One region of the Sporanaerobacter acetigenes DSM 13106 genome, then DNA from elsewhere that is predicted to be linked to it. Evidence: riboswitches for the same ligand, from Rfam matches in the RefSeq annotation. Region 1 holds a riboswitch; each other region holds the start of a gene.
What was found. A riboswitch is a leader RNA that binds a small molecule or an ion and turns the genes downstream of it on or off. The one in region 1 is predicted to bind cobalamin.

Region 1 (2,205 bases):
CCCTGATGAAATTCCCATAACATAGGGATCAGCCATAGGATTTTTAAACATTCCTTGAAAAGCAACTCCTGCACTTGATAGACTAGCTCCAACTAAGACCCCAAGCAAAACTCTAGGCAACCTTATTTTTAGAATTATAGTTTTGTGAGAGTCTGGTATACCATCAATATTTATTTTCCCACCAATAAAGGGAAGCTTAGAGCCAATTATTTTAAAAGTATCTAAAATTTTTATATTTGCTGTCCCAATAGTAGAAAAAAGCACTACAGAAAATATCAATGCAAGCACCAAAGATACAACAATAGTAGCATATTTATTTTTAGACCTTTTTAAACTCATAAAAATCCCTACTTTTTATTTAAATGCATCTGGATGAATAGACTTTGCAACTAATTCCAATGCATCTATTATTCTTGGTCCGGGTCTTGAAACTATATTTGGATCCAATAAGTACACTCTATTATTTTTTACAGCATTTATATTTTCAAACCCAGGTCTTTCTTTTATTGACTCAACAGTTTTTTCTTCGCTATCTTTAGCTCCTAAATAAACATCAGGATTTCTTTCTATTAATTGTTCCATATCAAACTGTGGATATTCTCCTTCTGCATCACTTGCTATATTTTCGCCTCCAGCTAGAGTCATAAGTTCATCCATAAAAGAACCAGGACCTGCTGCCATCAATGGATCATTCCATATTTCATAGAACACCTTAACTTTTTCTTCATCTTTTACTTTATTTACAATTTCATCTTTTTTTGCTTTCATATCATCTACAACTTTTGTGGCCTCATCCTCAGTGTTTGTCACAGTGCCAATACTTTGAATCAAATTCATGACTTCATCAATAGAATCTGGTTCATAGCACAAAAGAACAATTCCTGCATCTCTTATTTTTGCATTTACTTCTTCATCGCCAGGACCAAATTGAAATACAATGTCAGGATCTAATTCAATTATTCTTTCAATATTTACTCCAGTAAAACTTCCAACCTTTTCTTTTGATTTAGCTTCTTCTGGATAATCACAGTATTCAGTTACACCTGCGATTTTATCTCCTAATCCAAGACTAAAAAGTATTTCAGTATGACTTGGAGCCAATGAAACTATTGTTTTAGGTTCATTTTCTATTGTCACTTTATTTCCAAACTGATCTTCTACTTCCATAGGATATTGAACTTTATTTTCCTTTTCCTCTACTACTTCTTCATTTTGTTTTACATCTTCATTTGAATTTGTTTTGCCACAAGCTGTAAAGGTAGTTAAAGCCATTGCCAAAACTAAAAATAATACAATTAATTTTTTAGAGCTAATTTTTTTCATAAGTTTTCCCTCCATTTTATGATCTTTTCTAGTCAAAAATAAAACCCTAGTCCTCAGTAACTAGAGAATAGGGCAAAAACTATACAATTCTATACATCCCTCCCTCCGAGGCTCTAAATTTAGGCAGGTCTCCTGACTTGTGAATCTTCCTACTATCAACGCCTTCCCAGAAATCCAGTGGCTTCTGTTGATTCGTCCTCACACACAGTAGCGGGGGCTGCAGTGGATTTTCACCACTTTCCCTTTTAAGTTTCATTAGAAACACCCAATTTAATATTTAATTTAGCTCTCAAAAATAATATCAAATATTTTTTAAACATTCAAGGCCATTTATTCTTCCTTAACTACTTGCCATTGTTCCCTAACCATTTTTTCTAATGCAATATTACTCTTAATTTCAGGATCCTTAAGTACCGTATTGAACCACTTTATTGCTTCATCTCTATCTCCCATTCTTCTGGAAATTTCTCCAATCAAATAAGCTGCAGTCAATGGATTCATAGATTCATTGTTTAAAGGTTCATTATAATAAGCATTGCTAAAAAGTTCTCTAGCTAAACTTAAAAATCTCTCTTCTTCATCCTCATCTTCTTTTAATCTATTAAGCCATCCCAATCTAACGCATATATTTCCAAGTTCATAATTTTTATCCTCCAAGAGTTCTCCACAAAATAGCGCCAGTTTATATGCAGCAATACTTTCTTCAATGGTTCTCTTTCCTAAAAAACTTCTTTCGTTCCATTTAGATGAAACCTCTTTTTTTATTGTCTCTCTTCCTTGAAAATTTATTTTATTAAAATTTTCTTCTAATGCAGCATATCCACAATGTGGACACACAAACACACCATAAAACACAGGATTTTCCCCTTCATAATAAGGCAA
Region 2 (2,205 bases), on a different contig from region 1:
TCCTGTAGAACTGGAATTTGGAGTCTTAGTAGCTATATGTGGAATAAGTATTGGTGAGTTTTTCGGATTAATTTGGCTAATACTTGCTTATAAAAGGGAAAATAAAAAATCTTCTTATCCTTGTTATATACAATTAAATTCAATTGATATATTAAATCAAATAATAAAAATAGCAGGACCCTTAACAATCACTGGTTATTAATATTGTTCCTAGTTTATCTGAGCAAATGGCTTTGAAAAACTATAGAAATATGAAAGCGGATATATTGTTTGCTATTAAAATCACCTTAATTATATCTATTCCATTATCTATTCTTTATAGACTTTTCTCTGAACCATTAGCTGTTTTTCTATATAATGATAAAAAAGTAGGAGAATATTTACGAATTCTTAGCTATAGCACTGTATTTATGGCACTACAGCATACTTTCTCTGGCATTCTTCAAGGTCTAAACAAACATACTGCTATAACAATAAATCGATTGATAGGCATGAGTATTCAACTACTTTTAGTATATTTTCTTGTTGGGAACCCTAAATTTGGTATTAATGGTTTCTTTATTGGATTTTATCTTCGAATTTTTGTTATATTTTTGTTAGATTTAGTTACATTGAGAAGTATAGTAAAGTTTCGTTTTCGACATATCAATTGACAGTTATAATTTTTCATGATAGTATCTATTTAGAATTTAATATAGTGACCATTTGGTACAATCTTAATGATTGTTTAAAAGGGAAGTTCGGTTGAATTCCGACACGGTCCCGCCACTGTGATAGATAGAACCTTAAGTTTACCACTGTACTTAAAAGTATGGGAAGGTTTAAGGTTTGTTATTCTTAAGTCAGGAGACCTGCCAATGGGAAAAGCTGTTTATTACTCACGAGGATGGGGAGATGCTATTAAAAGTAGGTTAAGCATATGATTTATTCATATGTATTAAATATGTGTGCTTAATCTGATTATTAATAATGCTCTTTCTATAACAATAGAAAGATTTTTTTCTTTATGTCTACAATCCCGTGGTAATAACTCAGCAAATTTTTGCTGAGTTTTTTCATTTTATACTACAAGAAATGGGAGGGAAAAGTATGAATATTCATGAGTATCAAGCAAAAGAGATATTGAGAAGCTTCTGTATACCAGTACCTAATGGTAGAGTTATTTATGATCCAGAAGATGCTGAGAGAGCTGCTTGGAGAATAGGTACTGATATTGCAGTAGTGAAATCACAAATTCATGCTGGAGGTAGGGGAAAGGCTGGAGGTATAAAAATAGCAAATTCAATAGATGATGTCAAGAAGTATTCTAAAGAGTTAATAGGTAAAATCTTAGTGACACCTCAAACTGGGCCTAAAGGAAAGAAAGTAAAGGCTGTTTTGATTGAAGAAGGTTGCGATATTTTTAAAGAATACTACTTAGCTTTTGTTTTAGATAGAGAAAAGTCAAAGATAACTCTTATAGCTTCTGAAGAAGGTGGAACTGATATTGAAGAAATATCAAAAGAAAAGCCTGATATGATATTTACAGAATCTATTGATCCATTACTTGGAGTATTAGAATTCCAAGCTAAGAGGATAGGCCTTAATATCAATATTCCACAGGAGTTGATAAATCAATTTGTAGAGGTTGTTATGAATTTATATAAATGTTTTGTAGATAAAGATTGTACACTGCTAGAAATAAATCCTTTAGTAGTAACGGAAGATAAACAATTGTTAGCTTTAGATGCAAAAATGAACTTTGATGAAAATGGTCTATATAGAAATAGAGATATATGTAATTATAGGGATTTAAGTGAAGAAAATGAAAAAGAGATAGAAGCATCAAAGTATGGATTGTCATATATATCTTTGGACGGCAATATTGGATGTGTAGTTAATGGAGCAGGATTGGCAATGGCTACAATGGATACTATCAAGTATTATGGGGGAGAACCAGCAAACTTTTTAGATGTTGGAGGAGGAGCAACAGAAGAAAATGTAACCAATGCATTTAAAATAATAATATCTGATTCCAGAGTTAAGGGGATTTTTGTCAATATATTTGGCGGAATAATGAAATGTGATGTTATTGCCAAGGGAATTGTAAATGCAACTAAAGAGTTGGCATTAAATATTCCACTTGTAATTAGATTGGAAGGAACAAATATGGATTTAGGTATGGAAATAATAAAGGATTCAAAACTTAATATATTTACTGCTAAA
Region 3 (2,205 bases), on a different contig from region 1:
CTTTCTTTCTTTTTCTTTTTTTGCCTCTTTTATAGCCTTTTGTCTTTCTTCTTCTTTTGTAGTCTGCTTTTCTTTTTCATTGCTGCCTTTATCTTTGTTTAGCTTATCTTTCTGTTTCTCTATTGCTTTTTTTATTTCTTCTTGAAAACTATTAACTGGTTCAGCTTCTTCAATTATTTCCTTATCTATATTGTCTTCTTTACCTTTTTTAGCTATTTTTTTAACTTCATCTCTTGTAGATGTTTTATTTTCTTTTTTTGATTCTAATAATTTTTCCCACACAGATTTTTTATTATTTTTAGATTCTGATTCTATTTCTGCTATTTCTTCTATATTTTCTTGTTTTTCTGTATGAATTTTGTTTTTTTGAGATCTAAGTTGAGCTAACAAAGAATAGTTATCTTCATCTTTTTCTATTTCTTTTGCATTTGGATCTATCCAATATTCAATTTCAAGTTTATTAGATTTAGCAAATGCTTCTTCATTAAAAAAGTAATTACCTATTATGTCAAATACATGAACCCCGCCTACTATTATTGCTGCTATCAAAAGTAGTAACAAGAAAAACTTTTTGTTTTTCATATCATTAACCTCCTACTTCTTTTCCTTTCATGAAAACAAAAAAAACACTACCTTTTTTATAAGTAGTGCCTCCAGTTTTCTGGTCAGCATATTTTATAGTTTTATTGATTTCTTTAATTCTTGGATTCTTATAGGTTCACTGTCTTGAACTATAATATTGATTTCTCCAAACTCTGTTTTTCTTATTATCTCTATGAGCTTTCTTTCCCTATTAGTTAGCTCCATCGTTGAATTTTTTTCATCTATCATTAAACCAACCCCCTTAAAAATTTAAAGTCTTAAACCCTCTAAGGAATTTAAGACTTTAAAATAATATCAAAATTATAAATATTCATCACAATACCCTAATCCAAGAAGGTTAATGAAGATAATTTATTTAGGCAGTTCTCCTGACTTATGGTTCATAGCTCTCTTTCACCTTCCCAAGAATACTCTCAGTGGCATATTGAAAAATCACTCTCCATTTACAGTGGCCGGTCCGTTCAGGATTTTCACCTGATTCCCTTTTAATCTTTGCCAATACAAAGAACCTAAATATTTTTATTCAATTTTTTAACTAACACCATTATATACCATATCTTGATTTAAGGCAACACATACTTTTCCAAAGGTTTTTGTCTATCATGGTGATTTTGCGACAGTGAGAACCGTCCCCGCTGTCTCAGCGTCCCCGCTGTCTCAGTATATATATGTGGTGAGGCCTTGTTTTTGAAGTTTCCTTAGAAGGCCCCTGTTTGCTCTGTATTCTGATATGGCTATTCCAAAGTGATCATATAGTTTTACAAATTCTAGTATTTCTTTATCTGTGTATTTGTCATCAGGTATTTTAAATATGATGTTTTTGAAACCTTTGGTATATACTAGATAGTATTCTTCCATATCTTTTACTTGTGGAATGAATCTAGTCTTTACTTCTTTTAAATTGTACTTTATATATTTCATGGCTTTGGAATTATCTCCAACCATATCTGTGATTATATAGGCATCGGTGTGGTCTTCCATCCATTGTTCCAATTCTTCAACGGTCATCCCATTGTCACAATTTACTATCAATCTTTCATCAGTTGTCCATTCCAAATCTACTTCCATAAGTCTAAGACCATCTTCATAGTATTCATCCAATTTAGCCTTTGTATCTGCTGCAAATCCTATAGTGTTTTTGTTTTGAATTTCTAGTTTTTCTTCAGGTTCTTTGGCTATTATTTCATCTGAACCATTGATTATACTCCCAATAAGATCATTATTTAAAATATATTTAGATTTGTCTATTTCAGATATGGCTCTTCCATATCCTTCTCTACACTCTTCCAGTGGTATGGACTTTCTAGTCTTTAAATCTATGGCTCTACTGTGGTCAAATATTCCATCCCTAGACATGACAAACATCTTTTCATCATCTATAAAGGAACCTTTTCTCATGTGAATTTGTTGAGCTACAATTTGATCTTCCGAATTCAGCAAATCTAGTCCAAACATAATTCCCTTTTCATTTTCAATTCCCATGATATTTAGTATTGTAGGGAGAAAATCCAATTGACTTCCAACTGTGGAAACAGTTTCATTTATATCTTCTCCAGGTACATGAACTATAAGAGGGATGTTCATCATAGAATCAAAATCATA
Region 4 (2,205 bases), on a different contig from region 1:
AAAATCTCAATGGATAGTAGGAGGAGATGGTTGGGCTTATGATATAGGTTATGGAGGATTAGATCATGTATTGGCATTAGGTGAAGATGTAAATATATTGGTATTTGATACGGAGGTATATTCAAATACTGGAGGGCAAGCTTCTAAATCGACTCCAACAGCTGCAGCGGCTAAATTTGCAGCAGCAGGTAAGAGGACTAAAAAGAAAGATTTAGGCAGAATGGCAATGAACTATGGATATGTTTATGTTGCTCAAGTATCTATGGGAGCAAATATGAATCAGACCTTGAAGGCTATAGTGGAGGCAGAAAGCTACAGGGGACCGTCCTTGATAATTTGCTATGCACCTTGTGTAAATCATGGTATAAAAGCAGGAATGGGTAGAACTGTAAATGAAGAAAAAAAGGCTGTTGATTCAGGTTATTGGCATCTTTATAGATATGATCCAAGGCTAGTACCAGAAGGAAAAAGCCCATTTATATTAGATTCAAAAGAGCCTAAGGAATCTTTTAAAGATTTCATAATGGGTGAAGTAAGATATTCTCAAATTGAAAATACTTTCCCCCAATTTGCAGAAAGGCTTTATGAAAAAGCAGAATTAGATGCAAAGGAAAGGTATGAAGTTTATAAAAAATTTGATGAGAACAAGTAGCATATAGAAGTGCTATTGACTTAAATCATGTTTATCTATATACTTAGATTGAAATAAAATTGAATATGTAGATGAAGGTACAGAGAATTGTTTCTCTGTTTAAAAGGGAAACAGGTGGAAATCCTGTACGGTCCCGCCGCTGTAATGGCGAAGAATTTAAAATACATGCCACTGAGATAATCGGGAAGGCTTTAAATTCTAATGAACCAAAGTCAGAAGACCTGCCTTTATTTATGCACCAAAAACTCTACGGTCGATAGGGGGTGTTTAGAGTTGTGCCATAAAATTTTATGTATTCATGTCTCCTAAACCCATTGAGTTCAGGAGACTTTTATATTATTGGAGGTGGAAAAATGTCAAAAAAAATAAAAGATTACGTTATTATAACTATTGGAATGTTTATGGTAGCAGCAGGATTATATTTTTTTCTCATGCCAGGAAATTTAGCTATAGGTGGTGCTAATGGATTGGCAATTGTTCTAAATCATGTATTTCCATTTTTATCAATAGGGGTTTTCATGATTATTATAAATATAGTATTATTCATAGTTGCTTTCTTGGTTATTGGGACGAGCTTTGGTGTCAAAACTATTTATGCAAGTTTAGGTACTTCTTTTTTAGTATTATTGTTTGAAAAAATAATACCTATACATGCTCCTTTAGTAGAAGATATTATACTTCAACTTTCTTTTGGAATATTTATATCTGCTATTGGTATGGGAATAGTATTCAATCGAAATGCTTCTACTGGAGGTACGGATATTATAGCAAAAATATTGAATAAGTTTTGGGGAATAGATTTAGGAAAAGCAGTATTGCTTTCCGATTTTGCTATAACTATAGGAGCAGGTTTTGCGTTTGGACCTGAATTGGGAATGTATTCTTTACTTGGAGTTATAGTAAATGGTCTTGTGATAGACTCAACTATTGAAGGAATAAACTTATCTAAACAAGTAAGCATAGTCAGTAAGCGTAGTGAAGATATAAAAAAATATATAATTAAAGATTTGGAAAGAGGAGCAACATTATATCATGCTGAAGGAGCATACACAGGAGATAAAAAACAAGTCCTCGTAACTGTTGTTGACAGAAAAGACTTTATTAGACTGAAAAATTATATAAATGATGTAGATAAAAATGCTTTTATAACTGTAAGCAATGTATATGAAGTACTAGGTGATGGCTTTAAAAATATTGGAGATTAAAAAAGATATAGATGTAAATTTCAATGAAAAATAGGAGTGGAAATTTCTCACCCCTATTTTTCATTCTCATCTACCCACTCTTTAGCCCTTAGAACTCCTTCTAAGGTTGGAATTGGCACTTTAGATTGAGGTTTTAGTCCCTTTATGTCATAATATGCAGCAGTTTTTTGATTTTCTATAGGGATAGACATATTTCTTTCTTTAAAATTGTTTATTCTTATGCTTTTTTTCACACTATCCCTCCTCATACATAGTATTTGCAAGCAATGAAAAAATAATACTTAATTTTTTAAAATGCAGGAATAACTCCACCATCATACTTTTTTTCAATAAATTTTTTAACTTGTT

Region 2: another riboswitch for cobalamin. It lies ahead of sucC (ADP-forming succinate--CoA ligase subunit beta); the one in region 1 lies ahead of BUA21_RS07295 (ABC transporter substrate-binding protein).
Region 3: another riboswitch for cobalamin. It lies ahead of BUA21_RS04495 (DUF2292 domain-containing protein); the one in region 1 lies ahead of BUA21_RS07295 (ABC transporter substrate-binding protein).
Region 4: another riboswitch for cobalamin. It lies ahead of BUA21_RS06640 (YitT family protein); the one in region 1 lies ahead of BUA21_RS07295 (ABC transporter substrate-binding protein).

What each region holds. Positions count from the first base shown of each region.
Region 1 is NZ_FQXR01000006.1:48,974-51,178, forward strand. Features, by position in the region: gene BUA21_RS07290 (FecCD family ABC transporter permease) at 1-339, opposite strand, end outside; gene BUA21_RS07295 (ABC transporter substrate-binding protein) at 355-1,323, opposite strand; cobalamin riboswitch at 1,429-1,607, opposite strand; gene BUA21_RS07300 (DUF2225 domain-containing protein) at 1,654-2,205, opposite strand, start outside.
Region 2 is NZ_FQXR01000002.1:99,594-101,798, reverse strand. Features, by position in the region: gene BUA21_RS00500 (oligosaccharide flippase family protein) at 1-202, shown strand, start outside; gene BUA21_RS00495 (MATE family efflux transporter) at 234-653, shown strand; cobalamin riboswitch at 690-873, shown strand; gene sucC (ADP-forming succinate--CoA ligase subunit beta) at 1,090-2,205, shown strand, end outside.
Region 3 is NZ_FQXR01000004.1:105,778-107,982, forward strand. Features, by position in the region: gene BUA21_RS14890 (DUF4430 domain-containing protein) at 1-582, opposite strand, end outside; gene BUA21_RS04495 (DUF2292 domain-containing protein) at 676-831, opposite strand; cobalamin riboswitch at 945-1,131, opposite strand; gene BUA21_RS04500 (sulfatase-like hydrolase/transferase) at 1,261-2,205, opposite strand, start outside.
Region 4 is NZ_FQXR01000005.1:230,927-233,131, forward strand. Features, by position in the region: gene nifJ (pyruvate:ferredoxin (flavodoxin) oxidoreductase) at 1-652, shown strand, start outside; cobalamin riboswitch at 711-895, shown strand; gene BUA21_RS06640 (YitT family protein) at 1,006-1,857, shown strand; gene BUA21_RS06645 (CDIF630_02480 family spore surface protein) at 1,911-2,090, opposite strand; gene BUA21_RS06650 (MetQ/NlpA family ABC transporter substrate-binding protein) at 2,147-2,205, opposite strand, start outside.